4 regions of the Spongiibacter taiwanensis genome follow, and region 3 is predicted to be linked to each of the others. Evidence: predicted binding sites of a transcription regulator. Region 3 holds the regulator's gene; each other region holds the start of a gene.
The links. The regulator LexA, encoded in region 3, represses DNA repair genes until DNA is damaged. The targets are predictions, from matches to a motif close to ACTGTNTNTANANACAGT.
Positions count from the first base shown of each region.

Region 1 (4,210 bases), 650 kb from region 3:
GGTCTTTGACCCCGATACGGAAGCCTCCTTCGCCCTGGCGGACAAGGTCCGCAGCGAGTATGTGCTGAAAATTACCGGTCGGGTTCGGGCCCGGGATGGCGCCACGGTGAATGCCAATATGGCCACGGGCGAAATCGAAGTGCTGGGTAAGCAGCTTGAGATCCTTAATGAGGCGGCGACACCGCCTTTCCAGCTGGACGACCACACCAATGTGGGTGAGGACGTGCGCCTGCGCTACCGATACCTCGATCTGCGCCGCCCCCAGATTGCCGATAAATTGCGCCTGCGTGCCAAGGTCACTTCGGTGTTGCGCAGTTATCTGGATGCCGAAGGTTTTCTGGATATTGAGACTCCCATCCTCACCAAGACCACCCCGGAAGGTGCCCGCGACTACCTGGTGCCCAGCCGGACCCATGCCGGGAAGTTTTTTGCGCTGCCCCAGTCCCCCCAGCTGTTCAAACAGCTGCTGATGGTGTCGGGCTTTGACCGCTACTATCAAATCGCCAAGTGTTTCCGGGATGAGGACCTTCGCGCCGACCGCCAGCCCGAATTTACCCAGATCGATATCGAAACGTCCTTTATGGACGACCAGCAGATTATGGCCGTCACCGAAGGCATGATTCGCAATCTGTTTGCCGATGTCCTTGATGTGGATTTGGGCGACTTCCCCCAGATGCCCTACGCCGAGGCGATGTCTCGTTTCGGTAGCGACAAGCCCGATCTGCGGATTCCGCTGGAGATGGTCGATGTTGGCGATCTGATGGCTGAGGTGGAATTCAAAGTGTTTTCTGGCCCTGCCAAGGATCCCAAGGGTCGGGTGGCGGCGCTGAAAGTGCCCGGTGGCAACGAGGCGCTGACCCGCAAACAGATTGATGACTACACCAAGTTCGTCAGTATTTATGGCGCCAAAGGGCTCGCCTATATCAAGGTTAATGACAAGAGTGATCTTGAGGGCGGTCTGCAATCACCCATTGTGAAATTCCTGCCGGAACCGGTTCGCGCCGCTATTCTGGACCGGGTGGGCGCCGACAACGGCGACCTGATTTTCTTCGGTGCAGATAAGGCCAAGATTGTTAACGAAGCGCTGGGTGCCCTGCGCTGCAAGCTGGGTGAAGACCTGAACCTGTACACCGCCCAGTGGGCGCCGTTGTGGGTTGTCGACTTTCCCATGTTTGAAGAAGACGACAAGGGTGGCTGGACTGCGCTGCATCACCCATTCACCGCGCCAGCGTGCAGTGTTGAGCAATTGCAGGCGGCCCCCGGCGAGGCACTGTCTATTGCCTACGACATGGTGCTCAATGGCACCGAGTTGGGCGGAGGCTCGGTTCGTATTCACCGCCAGGATATACAGCAGGCCGTGTTCCAGATTCTCGGCATCGGTGAGGCAGAGGCCGAGGAAAAATTTGGCTTCCTGCTCGATGCGCTGAAATACGGCGCGCCGCCCCACGGCGGTCTGGCCTTTGGTTTGGATCGCCTGGTGATGCTGATGAGTGGTGCCAAATCCATTCGCGATGTGATCGCCTTCCCCAAAACCCAGACCGCGGCGTGTGTCATGACCGACGCACCGGGTGATGTGGAGAGCAAGCAGCTCACCGAACTGAATATCCGGGTGCGCAAGCCCGAAGAATGATCGGGTCCATGCCTTCTTTGCGCCGCCTTCGGGCGGCGCAGGCGTTTTAGCCAGGCGTTTTAGCCCAGGCGTTGTCAGGCTAAAGCGCGGTTGCGGGTAGCAATGCACTCCGGAGTCGTTTTTCTCGCCGCAACCGAAACGCGTGAATGATTGATCCGATCTGTGTCAGGCCCCGGGTCAGGCCTCCCTTGCGGGTTCTGGCCCTTGGCGCCTCGCCCGGCGCCGGGCGCAGAAAAATATTTTCCGCCAGCCGGTCTCCCTCATGTCTTTATTCACAGAGTTCTGTGCATAATAGCGAGCATGTTTTCAGGTCGCGCCCCTTCTATGGGATGGCGAATCTGCTGCGGGTTGTTTCAAGGGCGGGTTTGTGCCGCTGCCTGGTTGTCTCCTGAAGTTTGCCCCCGTTTTCGTCCCTGGCTAGCCTGACCCTGTGTCCCGCCTGCTGTCGGGGCTGCGTGTGGACGATTATGACGATCATTTTAGGGATTGACCCAGGCTCACAGAAAACCGGCTTCGGCGTGATTGAATCCGATGGTAACCGGCACCGCTATCTGAGCAGCGGTGTTATTCGCCTTCCCCTAGTGGCGCTGCCCACCCGTCTCGACACCATTTTTAAAAGCCTGAATACCATCATTGACGAATTTTCACCGGATCAAGCCGTGGTGGAAGAAGTGTTTATGGCCAAGAGCGCCGGCTCTGCCTTGAAGTTGGGGCAGGCGCGAGGGGCTGCGGTGGTGGCCTGTGTCAGTCGCGATATCACGGTGGCGGAGTACACGGCCCGGCAGATCAAGAAAGCGGTGGTCGGGACCGGGGCTGCGAGTAAGGAACAAATTCAAGAGATGGTTAAATTGTTGCTGTCACTCCCCGCTGCCCCCCAGGAAGATGCGGCGGATGCGTTGGCGGCGGCCATCTGTCACGCTAATGCCGGTGGCAGCCTGGCCAAAATGGCCCTGCCGGACGCCGCCGGACGCATGCGCCGCGGCCGCCTGAAGTAGTTTGATAACCGTAACTGGATAAAAGGAACTGGGATGATAGGTAGATTGCGTGGCGTGTTGTTGGAGAAACAGGCGCCCGAAATCCTCATCGACGTGAATGGTGTGGGCTACGAAGTGCTGGTGCCGATGACCACGCTTTACAGCCTGCCCCCGCTGGGACAGGAGGTGAGTCTTTACACCCAGTTTATTGTTCGGGAAGATGCCCAGCTATTGTTTGGCTTTGCCGACACGGCATCTCGTGCGTTGTTCAGGGATTTGATAAAGGTTAATGGTGTTGGCCCCAAACTGGCGCTGACCGTGATGTCGGGCATCGACAGTGATGAATTTGTTCGCTGTGTGCAACATGGCGATACCGCCGCCCTGGTCAAACTGCCGGGGGTGGGGAAGAAAACGGCGGAGCGCTTGGTAGTCGAAATGCGCGACCGCTTCAAGGACTGGGTGCCTGCAGCGGGAGCCGCCGTTGCCGCGACACCTGCGCCCCGAGGCCAAAACCACGAAATTGCCGAGGCTGAGGCCGCGCTCGTGGCCCTGGGATACAAGCCTCAGGAAGCGAGTAAAGCGATTAATGCCCTGGAGGTTGAGGGCAAGAGCAGCGAGGAGCTTATCCGCGCTGCGCTCAAGAGTATGATCCGTTAACCGGGCGAGCTAATGATAGAAGTCGATCGACTGGTGGCTGCCGATGCCACTGATACCACAGAGGCGCGTTTTGACCGGGCGATACGTCCGAAGGCGCTAGGTGACTATATTGGTCAGCCCGCGGTGCGTGAGCAGATGGAGATTTTTGTGCGCGCTGCCCAGGGGCGGGGCGAGCCTTTGGATCATACCTTGATTTTTGGACCGCCGGGGCTGGGAAAGACCACCCTGGCCAATATCCTCGCCAATGAAATGCAGGTATCTCTCAAAACCACCTCGGGTCCGGTGTTGGAAAAGGCGGGTGACCTGGCGGCGTTGATGACCAATCTTGATGCGGGTGATGTGTTATTCATCGATGAAATCCATCGCCTTAGCCCCCACATTGAAGAGATTTTGTATCCGGCAATGGAAGACTATCAGCTGGATATCATGATCGGCGAAGGGCCCGCTGCGCGTTCAATCAAGCTGGACCTGCCACCATTTACATTGGTGGGAGCGACCACCAGAGCCGGTCTGCTCACCTCGCCATTGCGCGATCGTTTTGGCATCGTGCAACGGCTGGAGTTTTATGGGGTTGCTGATCTTGCCACTATCGTCAGCCGTTCGGCCGCGATCCTCGGTATCGAAATTGACGGTGCGGGCGCGAAGGAAATTGCCTGCCGCTCCCGGGGTACTCCGCGGATCGCCAACCGCCTGCTGCGGCGAGTGCGCGACTATGCCGAGGTGAAGGCAGATGGCCGGGTCACCGCTGAGGTGGCTGACAAGGCGCTAAATATGCTGAACGTGGACAACAGTGGCTTTGATCATCTGGATCGCCGCCTGCTGTTGGCGATGATTGAGAAGTTTGATGGCGGCCCCGTGGGTATCGACAGTTTAGCGGCGGCGATCAGTGAGGAGCGCGGCACCATAGAGGACGTGTTGGAGCCCTATTTGATTCAGCAGGGGTTTATTA
Region 1 is NZ_CP098455.1:1,009,077-1,013,286, reverse strand. It holds gene aspS (aspartate--tRNA ligase) at 1-1,630, shown strand, start outside; gene ruvC (crossover junction endodeoxyribonuclease RuvC) at 2,098-2,625, shown strand; gene ruvA (Holliday junction branch migration protein RuvA) at 2,659-3,261, shown strand; gene ruvB (Holliday junction branch migration DNA helicase RuvB) at 3,274-4,210, shown strand, end outside.
Region 1: ruvC (crossover junction endodeoxyribonuclease RuvC) is a predicted target of LexA. The motif match lies at 1,892-1,909, and genes of this name have one in related genera.

Region 2 (4,210 bases), 670 kb from region 3:
ACCCACAAGAGCGCCTACTGGCCCATCGCCGCCCTCACCATGGCGATTCCTGCAGTGGGCTTGGTTCTGGCGGTCATTTTGATGCAATGGATGTAAAGCAATCGATCTCGGGAGGCTAAGTTGAGCAACTCACCAGACATTCCTTCTTCAGAAAAACCTTCGCCAGCGGAAAAAATCTCGCTGCGCAGCAGCGACGGCCATTGGTTTAGCGCCGTCCAGGCGCTGCCACGCCAGGCCAATGGCGCAGGTTTGATTGTCATCCACGAGGCCATGGGCGTGAACCGCGGCATTGTCGATGTGGCCCAGTTTTATGCCGACCAGGGCTACCATGTGCTGGCCCCCCAGCTGTACGACCGTTTGCAAAAGGACCTGGTGCTGGATTATGACAGCAGCCTTGAGCAGCGCCTGAGCACCATCGGCAGTAGCGGCTTCACTCTGCCTCTGCTGGATATCGATACCTGCATTTACACACTGAAGGAACGCGGCTGTCAGGCGGTGGGCATTGTCGGTTTCTGCTATGGCGGCACCCTAAGCTGGCTCGCGGCCAGCAAACTGCCAGGGATAGGAGCCGCGGTGATCTACTATGGCTCAGCCATTCCAGACTTTCCGGCAGCCAAACCAAAATGTCCGAGCATCGCCCACTGGGGAAGGCAGGATGTACTGATTGGCCGCAACGCCACAGCCGCCATTGCCGAAGCAAACCCGGAAGTGACAATGTTCGAGTACGACGCGGGCCACGCCTTTAATGCCCATGACCGTCCCGAGGTATACCAGGCCGAGGCCGCCCAACTCGCCCGCCAGCGCTCGCTGACATTTTTTAACGATACCCTGATTGCGGGCTGACGCCACTGTGGGAACGAGCTATCCCCATAAAAAAAAGCCGACCTTCTCAGGCCGGCTCCATGACATCACTTGCCCCAGAATTTAATGGGTCATTCGCGGCATGTAGCTGATCCGCTCGTGCTGCTGCAAACCCATCAGCTCACGAAAGGCGGCGTGCCGCAAATGGATCAGGTGACGGTGGTCGCCGCTCTCTAAATAAACATCCTCCTCACCATCGAGCTCATCATCCCAAACCACCGACATGCCATAGACCTGCCCCAGGGCCGGCACCGCACCGGGCTCACAGTCATCGAACAGGGCGCTCAGCTCATCCTCTGTCGCCAGCCGAAAACGCCCGCCCAGCCAGCTGTTGAACTGCTCCAACATCAAACGCTTATTGGCGGGAATCACGCACATCCTGAAGCACTCGCCATCGTGGAGTATCACCGCTTTGGCCAGCGCCGCAGGCGGTACCCGGGCCCGGTGGGCGGTATCCATGCTGGTTTTGCTAAAGGGGTGTTCCAGTAGATCGTAACTCACTCCCACCTTGCGCAGATGGGCTTCAATTCTTGGGGCAACGGACATGGTGGCATCCTCCCAGGGTTGCGAATAGAGCCTGCCCAGCGCAGGCGGCGCGCTGGGCGTCCCTTTCAATATAGGAGGGAGTGATTTTTCTGTCTAAGAATTGATCAGGCTAAAGAAGCAAGGCCTTTAAACCCAGGGTTTATAACGATTTAGATCAGCTACAAAGTCTCATGCAGCTGGGGCAGCAACACGCGTTGACGACTACCGGGGCTTGACCCTCGAGAAAAATACTGTACAAATAAACAGCATTTTGAGGTCTAAGGAATTTGCCATGCAGCCGCCCGCGATGATCAGAGGCCGCGGCGCCACTCAGAACGCCGAGGGCCGCTTCGCCATCAACCGGATTGAGCTCGACGCTGACGGCCAACCTCTGCGCCACCCTCAGACCGAGATTCGCAGCGAGCAGGCAAAACGACTGATCAATCGCATCACTTCGCCGGATGTACCGTCTAATCTGTCGATCAACCCCTACCGCGGATGTGAGCACGGCTGCGTGTATTGCTTTGCCCGGCCCAGTCACAGCTACCTGGACCTGTCGCCAGGCTTGGATTTTGAAACCAAGCTCACCGCCAAAACCAATGCGGTCGAGTGCTTTGCGCGAGAGCTCAGCAAACCCGGCTATCGCTGCGAAAGCATTTCGCTGGGCATCAACACCGATGCTTACCAGCCAATGGAGCGCCAGCTTGGTTTGACGCGCCAGCTGCTGGAAGTTGCTCTGGCGTTTAATCAGCCCATGTCGATCATTACCAAGAGCACGCTGATATTGCGCGATGCCGACCTCCTCGAAGCAATGGCCCGGCGGCGATTGATACATATAGCGGTGAGCATTACCACGCTGGACAGTGAGCTAAAGCGCATCCTGGAGCCTAGAACCGCCGCGGGCGATGCGCGCCTGCGGGTCGTGCGAGAGCTGAGTGGGCGAGACATTCCCGTTAGCGTGATGGTCGCGCCGGTCATTCCCCTCATCAACGACAAGGAAATGGAGCTCATTCTGATGGCAGCCGCCGAGGCCGGCGCGAAGGACGCATCCTACATTCTGCTGCGCTTACCCCATGAACTGCAGCAGATCTTTGTAGACTGGCTTTACCAGCACTTTCCCCAGCGAGCAGGACACGTTATCAAGCGTATTGAAGATATGCGTGGCGGGCGACTCTACCAGAGCGAGTTTGGTGAGCGCATGCGAGGCAGCGGCATCTTTGCCGAATTACTGACCCAGCGTTTCAACCTGGCATACCGTAAGGCGGGTTTTGACCCCGCCGGAATACCGCCGCTGGATTGCAGTCAGTTCAAGGTGCCGAGCCAGCCGGGTGATCAACTTTCCTTGCTGTAATCGCCGATGCAAGAGCCAATTTAAGAGAAAATATGGCCACGAACTATTTGAGGCTGGCAAGGGGGACGCGCACCTCGCGCCGAACAACACCGCTGGCATCACGAAGCTGAAGCGCGATTTCGGCGTCAGCGCCCTGACCGCGCACTGCAACAAAGCCAAAATTGTCAGCCAGCAAATTGGTTCCCGCTACGCGCAGCGCGTTGCTTTCTTTGGCCGCTGGACTGGCCGCACCCATCGCCGAGTTCAGCCCGCTGGAGGTCACTTCATAGAGTGGGTAGCCGACCACCGAGCTGTCGAGTTTGGAGATTTCACCGAGGTGACGGTCGCCGCTCAAAATCACCACCCCCGCGGCCTGATGCTGATCTATCAGCGCAAACAGGCGTTGCCGCTCCGCGGGAAAGTTCGCCCACTTTTCGAAGCAGTGCTCATCGGGCAACACTTGAATACTGGACACCAGCAAACGCAGGTCGGCAGGCTTGCCCAACTGCGTTCCAAGCCACCGCCATTGGTCGTCCCCCAATATTGATGCGCCCGGATCAGTCTCGGGAATCAGTCCGGTAGGGGCACAGGCCTGCTTGGTTTCGGCGTACCTCAAAGGGCTGCGAAAACTGCGAGTATCGAGCAGAATCACCTGAACCCGCAGCCCGGCCACCGACAGGAAACGGCTGTGGTACACGCCTCGACCCAGACCATCACCCAACTCCAACAAGTTCAGATTGAAAAAGTCGGCAAACTCCTCTCTGGATTGCCGTTGATAGGGGTAGTCTTTGCCACCATCGTTCTCGCCATAATCGTGGTCATCCCAGGTGGCCATCAGGCTCAAGCCGCGCTGGTCTGCCTGCTTGCGAAAGGCAGCAAATTGCGGTGCCAGACTCAAATCCTGATAGGCCGCGGCGATGTTGGTTGGCGGCGGCACCTGGCGATAGGGGCCGACATCGCTGTAAACGTTGTCACCCATAAAAATAAAACCGGACGCACCGCTCGCCAGCACAGACTGCCACACCGGCTGGGGTTGCCACTGGCGCAGGCAGGAGCCAAAGGCCAGGCCGCCATTAAACTGATCGACAGGGACGGTCTCAGCAGGAGATTGACTGCCCTGTCTAGGGCCGCCGCCAGCACAGGCCACCAGCATAACCAACAGCGCTGACACAACAACTTTTGAATAAGACGTCACAAGCTTTCTCCAATTCTCAGGGCATTTCTGACGACCAGCCAACATGTTACCGCCGCGAAATGACAAGCTTAAGACGGCAGCGCCAGTGCCCCAAGGGCAGCAAAACCCAGCACCAGAATCCATACTGGCAACACCGCCCTGCGCAGCAGGACAAAGCCGAACACAACGCACAGTGCCGAGAGCACATTCCATTGGATTTCCAGCTGTACCAGGTTTATCCAGGCCGCCATCAGCAACCCTACCGCACCGGCATTGACCCCGCCGATAAAGGCCTTGGCTCGAGGCCGCGCGCTGAGCTG
Region 2 is NZ_CP098455.1:1,026,637-1,030,846, forward strand. It holds gene NCG89_RS04815 (GntP family permease) at 1-96, shown strand, start outside; gene NCG89_RS04820 (dienelactone hydrolase family protein) at 121-843, shown strand; gene NCG89_RS04825 (aminoacyl-tRNA deacylase) at 925-1,407, opposite strand; gene NCG89_RS04830 (PA0069 family radical SAM protein) at 1,679-2,737, shown strand; gene NCG89_RS04835 (alkaline phosphatase D family protein) at 2,781-3,911, opposite strand; gene chrA (chromate efflux transporter) at 3,980-4,210, opposite strand, start outside.
Region 2: NCG89_RS04830 (PA0069 family radical SAM protein) is a predicted target of LexA. The motif match lies at 1,637-1,654, and genes of this name have one in related genera.

Region 3 (4,210 bases):
TTGTTCTCTGCGCCGGTGCAGGATGACGAGGGCAGGGACACGGTTATTCGCTACAGCCGCAAGAGCAAAGAGCAGTATGTCCAGTCTGAAGTCGACGGTAAGCCATCGGGCTGGTCGGCCTTTTACGAGGGTGGCAAATGGCAGGTGCGGGATAAAAACGCCAAAGCCAAAAAGTCGGCCAAGTAACCGGAGGGACACGCGCAATGAGAGAGTCCTATCGCGGGCAGTGCAATCTGCATACCCATTTTGCCAAGCAGTTTCTCGCCGCCCTTGCAGAGGAGGGCGGCGCCCACTGGGGTGGCCATTACCCCAGGGCGATGGCCGATGCGGTGGTTTGGCAATTACAGCTGGCCTACCGCGCCCACCTTGCCGATATGATCACCCAACAGCCTAAATTTCCTCAGCAATTGCCTGCCGGAAATTACTTTGCCCGGGATTTTGAAGGCCGAGAGATGCCGCCGGAAATCGTGGAGCTGGCCGACCGGGAGCGCCACACCGCTTGGCTCAAGGCCATGGTGAGCGAGACTTTTATCAATGCGCCGGGCGCGGTAATGACGGCGGAAGTTTCTGGTCTGATCGCCCGGGACAGCCTGGCCACCCACTCCCGCGACGTGGATGAGTTGCAACAGTGGTACGACGAATTGCTCAGTATCATCAATCGCCACCGGGCGACGCTGATGGAGTACTGAGGGTCGCAAAATCGAGGTGCCGCGCACCGCTGCGCCTGACCGCCATCACCATCTTTCCTTGCCTGTCCCCCGTCAGTGGGCGTAGTCTGAAAGCAGCGCGTGTAAGCCAAGTGCCACGCCGCCCATTTTGCAGGCCAGCAAAATTAGCAGCGTTGCAATGCCATTTGGTACACTACCGGCTACGGCGCCTGATGAGGGGCCTCAATGACCAAGGAATCGTTTGTGCTGTCATATCTTGAATTGGTGGAATTAGCGAACGGCGATATCGTCCTGCAGAAAGCAGAGAGTGACGAGAAGCCCTTGCTTGTAATCCAGTTTTCCGACGAAACTCGGCGTCATATCACCGGATCTTGCCTGGAGGTAGCCCGCGCTATGGTTCAGGCAGGGCTTGAAGCCGCTGCGGTGATGGACGATGAGGCGGCCTTGAACGCCGAGGAAGAAGACGAAGTCGACACCCTCGACATGGACACATCAAAGACCCTGCATTAATTACCAATGGGTGCCGGGCGTCATTACGCCATTCGAATAATCAGGCACTCTGCACTGCCCGCCCGGGCGGCATCTGACAACAATTTCTGCTGAGCGCTGCTGAGCGTCTCGCTAACCAGCAAGGCAACGGTATGGCTGCGGCCTGTTTCCAGCGCCCTGGCAGCGATTTGGCAAAGATTGTCGTTCTGGGCAACCACCTGAAGAATTCGCTGGCCTCTGAGGCTGCTGCCGGCGTCGAGCAGGGGTTTCAGGGGGCGAGGTCCAACCCAGCATACCCAGCGTTGATCCGAGCTACCGCTCAACTCCAGCAACACTCCGGCAAGCAGGGCTTTGGCCATATGGCTGTTGCCTGTCAATTTGATTTCGTTCAGACCGCTGGCCTGGTCCAGCATGTTGGCTTCATCTGGCTTGCTAGACTCGCGCCGCTCTGGACGGGGCGCGCTGAGGGCAGCACTGCTGTTGGTGTTGGCGTGATCTTGATACAAAGACAGCTGTTCAATGTTAGACATCATTAATTCCCCCGGCGCAGTACGCCAACACTGAGCCCTTCGATAGCAAAATCCTGCTCACGCAGGTCTACTTCAATGGGCGCGTAGTCATCGTTCTCGGCAATCAGGCTGATCTGATACTTGTTCTTGTGCTGCTTGAAGCGTTTTACCGTTACTTCATCATCAATGCGCGCCACCACAATCTGGCCGTTCAGCGCGGTGTTACAACGGTGCACGGCCAGTAAGTCGTCATTGAAAATACCGATGTTGATCATGCTGTCGCCGCGAACACGAAGAAAGTAGTCCGCGCTGGGAGAAAAGATCGAAGCGGGCATATCGCAGTAATCTTCAATATTTTGCTCTGCCAGAATGGGGTTACCCGCTGCAACCCGGCCAATGATAGGAATGCCCTGTGACTCCGGCAGGCGAATGCCCCGGGAGGCGCCGGCAATAATTTCGATTGCTCCCTTTCTGGCCAGGGCCTTGAGGTGCTCTTCGGCAGCATTGGCTGAGCGAAAGCCGAGTTCCCTGGCGATATCGGCCCGGGTGGGTGGGTAGCCAGTGTCATCAATATGGTTGCGGATAAGTTGCAGAACCTGAGCCTGTCTTGCGGTTAGCTTTTCCATATTTGCGCTGTCTCGGTATCTGGTTATCTATACAGTACCTGTGAGTATATACAGTAATCACAGGTGTGCAACCTTCTTTTTGCGACAAGCACTACAGCAAGCTGGAGGCGAGTTGCTGCGTGGGATGGCAAGGGGTGCTGGCGATGAAAACAGCGCGGCAGGCCCGCCGAAGATGGCGGGAGCAGGGAGGGAGAGTCGGGGCCTTACTCAGTAATCGTCGAGAATCCCGTTAATGACGTCGGACTCGATTTCATTGAGCGGGCTGGTCCACGTTTCTGGAACAATGGTGTCGTCCCAATCGCGGAAGTCGTCGTCGCTCAACTCAAAGGCGTTGCGCCAATCTTCCGGTTCTTCAATGGCTTCCAGTGTCAGCTGACGCCAGCTCTCGCTGTCGTATTCGCACAGCTCGCCATCAATGAGCTGAGCATCGACTGTGCCCATATCGTCGATGGCAACCACCTCAAATACCTGTCCCATCTCAAGTTCTTTGTACCAGCGTCCTACCTGTGGTCTTACAGCGGCCATATTGTTTCCTCCAACATGCGAGCCTGAACTAACGCTAACACAGCTACTGTGTTAGCCGAGTCTGTATTTTCCCGAGGTGCTTCGATGCTAATACCCAAAAGACAAAAAGCGTGAATTCGCTTTATTTACACCTGTTATTTTTGTGTATGGGTCAAACTTAATCTTCCTGTCCCAAAAAAGTAATGGGTTTTTTAGGCTGGTTTTTTATATATTTGCCACCCTTAGTAAGCAATCTGAATAACCGGGCAGCGGAGGTAGCAGGGCATGTTGCAGCAGTGGTGGGCCGAATATCAGCCAGAACAGTATCCCTGGATGGGCGAGGTCATTATCGCGGTGCTGGTCGTGTTGAGCGCCAATCTGCTGTTGAGCGCTTTTTTGCGACGCCTGGCGGTGCGATTTGCCCGAACCCACAACCTGTGGGACGACTCCTTGCTGGAAGCCAGCCGCCGGCCTTTGATCCTCATGCTCTGGGCGGTGGGCGCGAGCTACGTGTTGGAGGTGGTGGGCAATTCCACCGATGCTGAAATTTTCCCGCTGCTGTCCTCGGCTCGTGCAATGGGGGTGGTCCTGATTCTGGCCTGGTTCCTGGTGTCGCTGGTGCGTCAGGTCGAGCGGCGCCTGCTGTCGGACGAATACCGCAACGCCGATGAGCCGGTCGATCAAACCACGGTGATGGCGCTGGGCAAGCTGGTGCGCAGCACGGTGATCATCGTGGCCAGCCTCATGGTGCTGCAAAACCTCGGGTACAGCATTTCCGGTGTGCTGGCTTTTGGCGGGATTGGGGGCATTGCCGTGGGCTTTGCGGCGAAAGACCTGCTGTCGAACTTCTTTGGCGGCTTGATGATTTATCTGGATCGACCCTTTTCGGTCGGTGAGTGGATTCGCTCGCCGGACAAAGATATTGAAGGGACGGTGGAGAATATCGGCTGGCGGCTGACCCGCATTCGCACTTTTGACTCACGGCCGCTCTATGTACCCAACGCGACCTTTGCCCAAATTGCGGTGGAAAATCCCTCCCGGATGCTCAATCGGCGGATTTACGAAACCATTGGTGTTCGCTACCAGGATGCCGACCTGATGCCGGAAATTATTCGCCGGGTGAAGGCAATGTTGGAGGACCACCCCGATATCGACCTGGGCCGCACCCTGATAGTCAACTTCAACAAGTACAATGCCTCCTCCCTCGATTTTTTCATTTATACCTTTACCAAGACCCGGGATTGGGTGGAGTATCACGCCGTTAAGCAGGATGTGTTGCTCCAGGTGATGGCCATTATTCATGAACTGGGTGCCGATGTGGCTTACCCGACCACCACGTTGAAAATCGATCCCATCGCATTCGCAAATCAATCTGAATCAGCAATTGAAGGCAGGCAAACTCATGGCGCATAAA
Region 3 is NZ_CP098455.1:356,570-360,779, reverse strand. It holds gene topA (type I DNA topoisomerase) at 1-186, shown strand, start outside; gene NCG89_RS01840 (hypothetical protein) at 204-689, shown strand; gene NCG89_RS01835 (hypothetical protein) at 894-1,178, shown strand; gene NCG89_RS01830 (hypothetical protein) at 1,202-1,690, opposite strand; gene lexA (transcriptional repressor LexA) at 1,690-2,292, opposite strand; gene NCG89_RS01820 (DUF6763 family protein) at 2,500-2,817, opposite strand; gene NCG89_RS01815 (mechanosensitive ion channel family protein) at 3,082-4,209, shown strand; gene NCG89_RS01810 (S-methyl-5'-thioinosine phosphorylase) at 4,199-4,210, shown strand, end outside.

Region 4 (4,210 bases), 210 kb from region 3:
CACCGGGGAGGGTCAGCAAACCCAGATCAGGAAACTCCACAGCCACCGTGAACGCGGCGACAAGGTCCTTCAGCGCCGCCACACTGGCAATAGGGGTATCCACCGGCTCACGCAGACGAAAGGCCAATTCCAATTCCAGCATCGGCTGCAGAAAATCCTGCAACCGCACCTGCCTGCCAAGCTCGGCATTGGCCGGCAACACACCTGCCACCGGGCCACTCGCACCAAATCGCTGTTGCGCAGCCCGGGAGGTTAACCCAGCCTTAAAACCCAAGGGTTGCTGGCCGGCGAGTTGTAAATGGATTGCCTTGGTTTGCAGGCGATAGGCCGACTCCAGATCGCCAGGGTCGGCGGCAATGGCGAGCGGCCCCCACAATAGTGAGGCCGCCACCCAAAGCCAGGCACACCGGCGCTTAATCAGACAGATAGTATTCAACGGTGGACACCACGCGCACTTTCTTAATGTGGGGATTGTTATTGTCCCGATCAGTGATGCTGAATTGCCCCTGAGACGCCCGCCGGATTTTGCCCAACTGGCTGTCACTGTCCTCGGCAAATTTTTCGGCAACCTGGCGGGCCTGGCGAGTGGCCTCTTCGATCATTTCCGGCTTGATGTCATTCAAACCGGTAAACAAATACTCGGTGCGCGCCTGATAATTTGCGCCGGTAAAGGCAATGCCCTGCTGGCCTAGCTCAGACAGCGAGCTCATCACAGTGCGAATGGTGGGTATGTCACTGGAATACACCGTGACATTCTGGGACGCGGTGTAGCGAAATTCCCCCCGCCCATTGTTGCCATACTGCTGCGCCAACTTGTCGGTAATGGCTGGCGAATCCACTGAAATCGCCTCCGCAGCCACCCCATGCTTAAGCAGAAAAGCGCGGATTTTGGCGGTACTGGCATCAATATCCCGATAGAGCTTTCCCAGGTCATTGCCTGCCTCGGTGAATTGAATCGGCCAAATCACAATGTCTGCTGCGACCTCCCGCTCCGCCAGCCCTTTGACGGTCACGCTGCGCTCGTATTCCTTCACCCCCAGGGCGGCGTCGCCCAATAAATAGCCCAGCAGCCCCAGGCCCAGCACCAGAGACAGGCCAAGAATTACGGCAACCCGCGTGGTGGATGGTTGTCCTTGCATATCGCACTCCCCTTGAATGTGCTTGTTAGAGCCCATCGGGCAGACTCGGTTCACCGCCTTTCCATCGGGCTTGCCTACCGCGGGCGTCCGGCCCTGACCTGCCCGCATTGGCCTTCCCACACGTGCCTGCCCTAGTCTGCCCGCTCTAGCCTACCTACCCTAGACCAGGGCTATGAATCCTTGATATCGGCAAACTGCCCATCGCACAGCATGGCCAAGTCCTGGGGCCTGAGTGAAATCTCCAGGCCCCGCCGGCCAGCGCTGACGTACATTTGCGGCAGACTTTCTGCCGATGCATCAATCACCGTGCGCAGCGCTCGTTTCTGCCCCAAGGGGCTCACCCCACCCAACACATAACCGCTGCTGCGCTGCACCGCATTCTTGTCGGCCATTACGGCCCGCTTTCCGGCCAATGCCTTGGCCAGACTTTTCAGGTTGAGCTGGCTATCCACCGGCAAAACGGCGACCACCAATTCCTTGCCGTCTAGCTGGGCCACCAGCGTTTTAAATACCTGCTGCGGCGAAACACCCAGCTTCTCAGCTGCCTCCATGCCGTAGGAGTCCGCTTTTGGGTCGTGGCGATATTCGTGCCGTTCAAAGGTAATGCCCGCACGCCGGGCTTGATCAATAGCAGGTGTCATAAAGGTAGGGTCGGTTTAGTGGGGGCTCATCGACGGGCCGCAAAAATATTGCCATAGCGAACTTGCCAGAGTCACAACAAAAACACGATACTGTACAAAAAACCAGTTATCCAAACATTCCGATGCCGTCGAAGCCCACTCCAGAGGGTCTGCGCCCCGCGCCGCTGGCCGACCCGTTTTACTACCTGCGCAATTTTCAGAGCGTAGTCAGTTGGTGTCGTCATCATCATGGTGACCTGCTGCTAGCAGAAGAGCAGACCCAACTCGATCGTATTCTGGCTCTATCATTGCCAGCCATGGCGCTGCTGGCCCGGATGACCATGCGCAAGGGCCACCTGTTTCGCACCGACAAATTGCGCTATGCAGAAATCACAGACCTCGACAGCGCGTTGGCCGAGCTGGTCCAGCAAACGCTGGTTCGCCCGGACCCACCTATCCAGGCTCTGGAAATCGCCCAGTTGTGCCGGCGCGCTGAATTGCACCAGCTGCTATTGCAGCTCAGCGCGCTCAAGCCAGATGCTAAATCGGTTTTGGGCGCGAGCGCGGGCAAGGCTGAATTAAGCCGTTTGCTGGTGGCGCAGCTGCCTGATCAGCAGGACACTGCCCTGGGCACGCTGTGGCCAGCCGCACTTTTTTCGGTGGTGGCGCTAGAGACCGAGACATTGCTCGAGCGAGTCCGCCTGATGTTCTTCGGCAACATGCGCCAGGACTGGAGCGAGTTTGTACTGGCTGAACTGGGGGTGCAAAGCTATGAGAACGTCCCCTTCACTGCCGACTCCCGGGCCTTTCATACCCGGGATGAAGTCGACTATTACCTGACCCTCCACCACTGCCAACAGGCACTCACTGAGGCGGCCCAGCAGGATGTCCAGACTGATGCTGGAACAGCAGTGCCGCCCCTGACCCCGCCGCCCGCCTCAACCAACCCCTGGTTGGAGCACCGCCGACAGCGCCTTTTGCTGGCGATGGGGCAACATGCCGAGCGCGGCGGCCGCCACGAAGACGCCGCCAACCTGTATCGGCAATGTCACCTCGGCACGGCCTGGGTGCGGTACTTCCGGATGCGCGAGAAGCAACCCGAGGCGACCGAAGCCCTGCTCCACGAGCTCAGCGAGAAATTTCACTACTTCCCCCAGCCAGAGGTGCAATTGCATTTGGGGCGCGTCGCCAAACGACTGCAGAAGAAGGTGGCCGATGTCGCGCTGCCAAGCCTGAATTTGCAGCGCACAGCGCCCATTCGCCAACAGCAGCTTGAACTGATGCAGCAACCTGATCAGTCGGTAGAAATGACCGTTCGCGACCAGCTCAGCACTGAAGAAACGCCGGTCTACTACGTCGAAAACCACCTGTTTCCCGGGCTCCTCGGCCTGTTGCTCTGGCCGGTCCTGTTCGCCCCCCTGCCCGGCGCGTTCTTCCACCCCTTTCAATCCGGCCCCGCCGATCTGTACCGGGAAGATTTTGTCAGTCGCCGGCGAGATGCCATCGAAGCCCGCCTGGCCAGCCTGCAGGACGGCAGCTACCGGGACCATATTCGGCAGTGCTACCAGGCTAAACACGGTATGAGTTGCAGTCTGATTTTTTGGCCCGCCCTCAGCGAAACCCTGATCGAGCAGGCGCTGGATTGCATCGCACCGCAAAAATTGCTGGCGATTTTTCGGCACCTGCTGCTGGACCTGCGTCACCACCGCCGCGGCATGCCCGACCTCATTCAGTTCAATCTGCCCCAGCGCGATGTTGAACTTATCGAAGTCAAAGGCCCCGGTGATCGCCTTCAGGACCACCAAACCTTGTGGCTGAACGTTTTCAACCAACTCGGGGTCAAGGCATCAGTTGCCCAGGTTCGTTGGCGCGACCCGACCCCGCAGGCAACACCGTCATGAATGTGTCAGTTCGCTCATTGTGTGAGTTCGCCGCTCGCAAAGGCAGCCTGGATTTTCGCTACACCCCCTCACCCACTGCCTTGGAAGGCGTCACCGGCCACATCAAGGTCCAGTCCCGACGACCCGACCCCTATGTGGCCGAGTATCCGCTCAGCGGCGAGTGGGAAGGACTCAGCCTGGGCGGCCGGGTGGATGGCTACTTCGCCAGCAAAAAAAGCCCCTACCTTGAGGAGATCAAAACCCATCGGGGGGACGTTCGCCGTATTGGCCCTGGCCCAAGGGGACTGCACTGGGCCCAGTTAAAAGTGTACGGCGCATTGTTCTGCCTGCGAGAGAACCGCGACAGCATCTGTCTTAAGCTGACCTATTTTGATGTAGTCAAAGAGCGGGAAACCAGTGAGGAGCTACTGTTCGAGGCTGCCGACTTGCTCAATTTCACCGGCGAACTGTGCGCGCGCTACCGGCAGTGGGCAGAGCAAAATCAACGTCATCGTCAACAGCGTGATACTGCCCTCAGCGCGCTGAAATTTCCCTTTGACCACTTTAGACG
Region 4 is NZ_CP098455.1:565,306-569,515, forward strand. It holds gene NCG89_RS02790 (2-keto-4-pentenoate hydratase) at 1-436, opposite strand, end outside; gene NCG89_RS02795 (SIMPL domain-containing protein) at 414-1,139, opposite strand; gene ybaK (Cys-tRNA(Pro) deacylase) at 1,310-1,780, opposite strand; gene NCG89_RS02805 (VRR-NUC domain-containing protein) at 1,903-3,660, shown strand; gene NCG89_RS02810 (ATP-dependent DNA helicase) at 3,657-4,210, shown strand, end outside.
Region 4: NCG89_RS02805 (VRR-NUC domain-containing protein) is a predicted target of LexA. The motif match lies at 1,870-1,887, and genes of this name have one in related genera.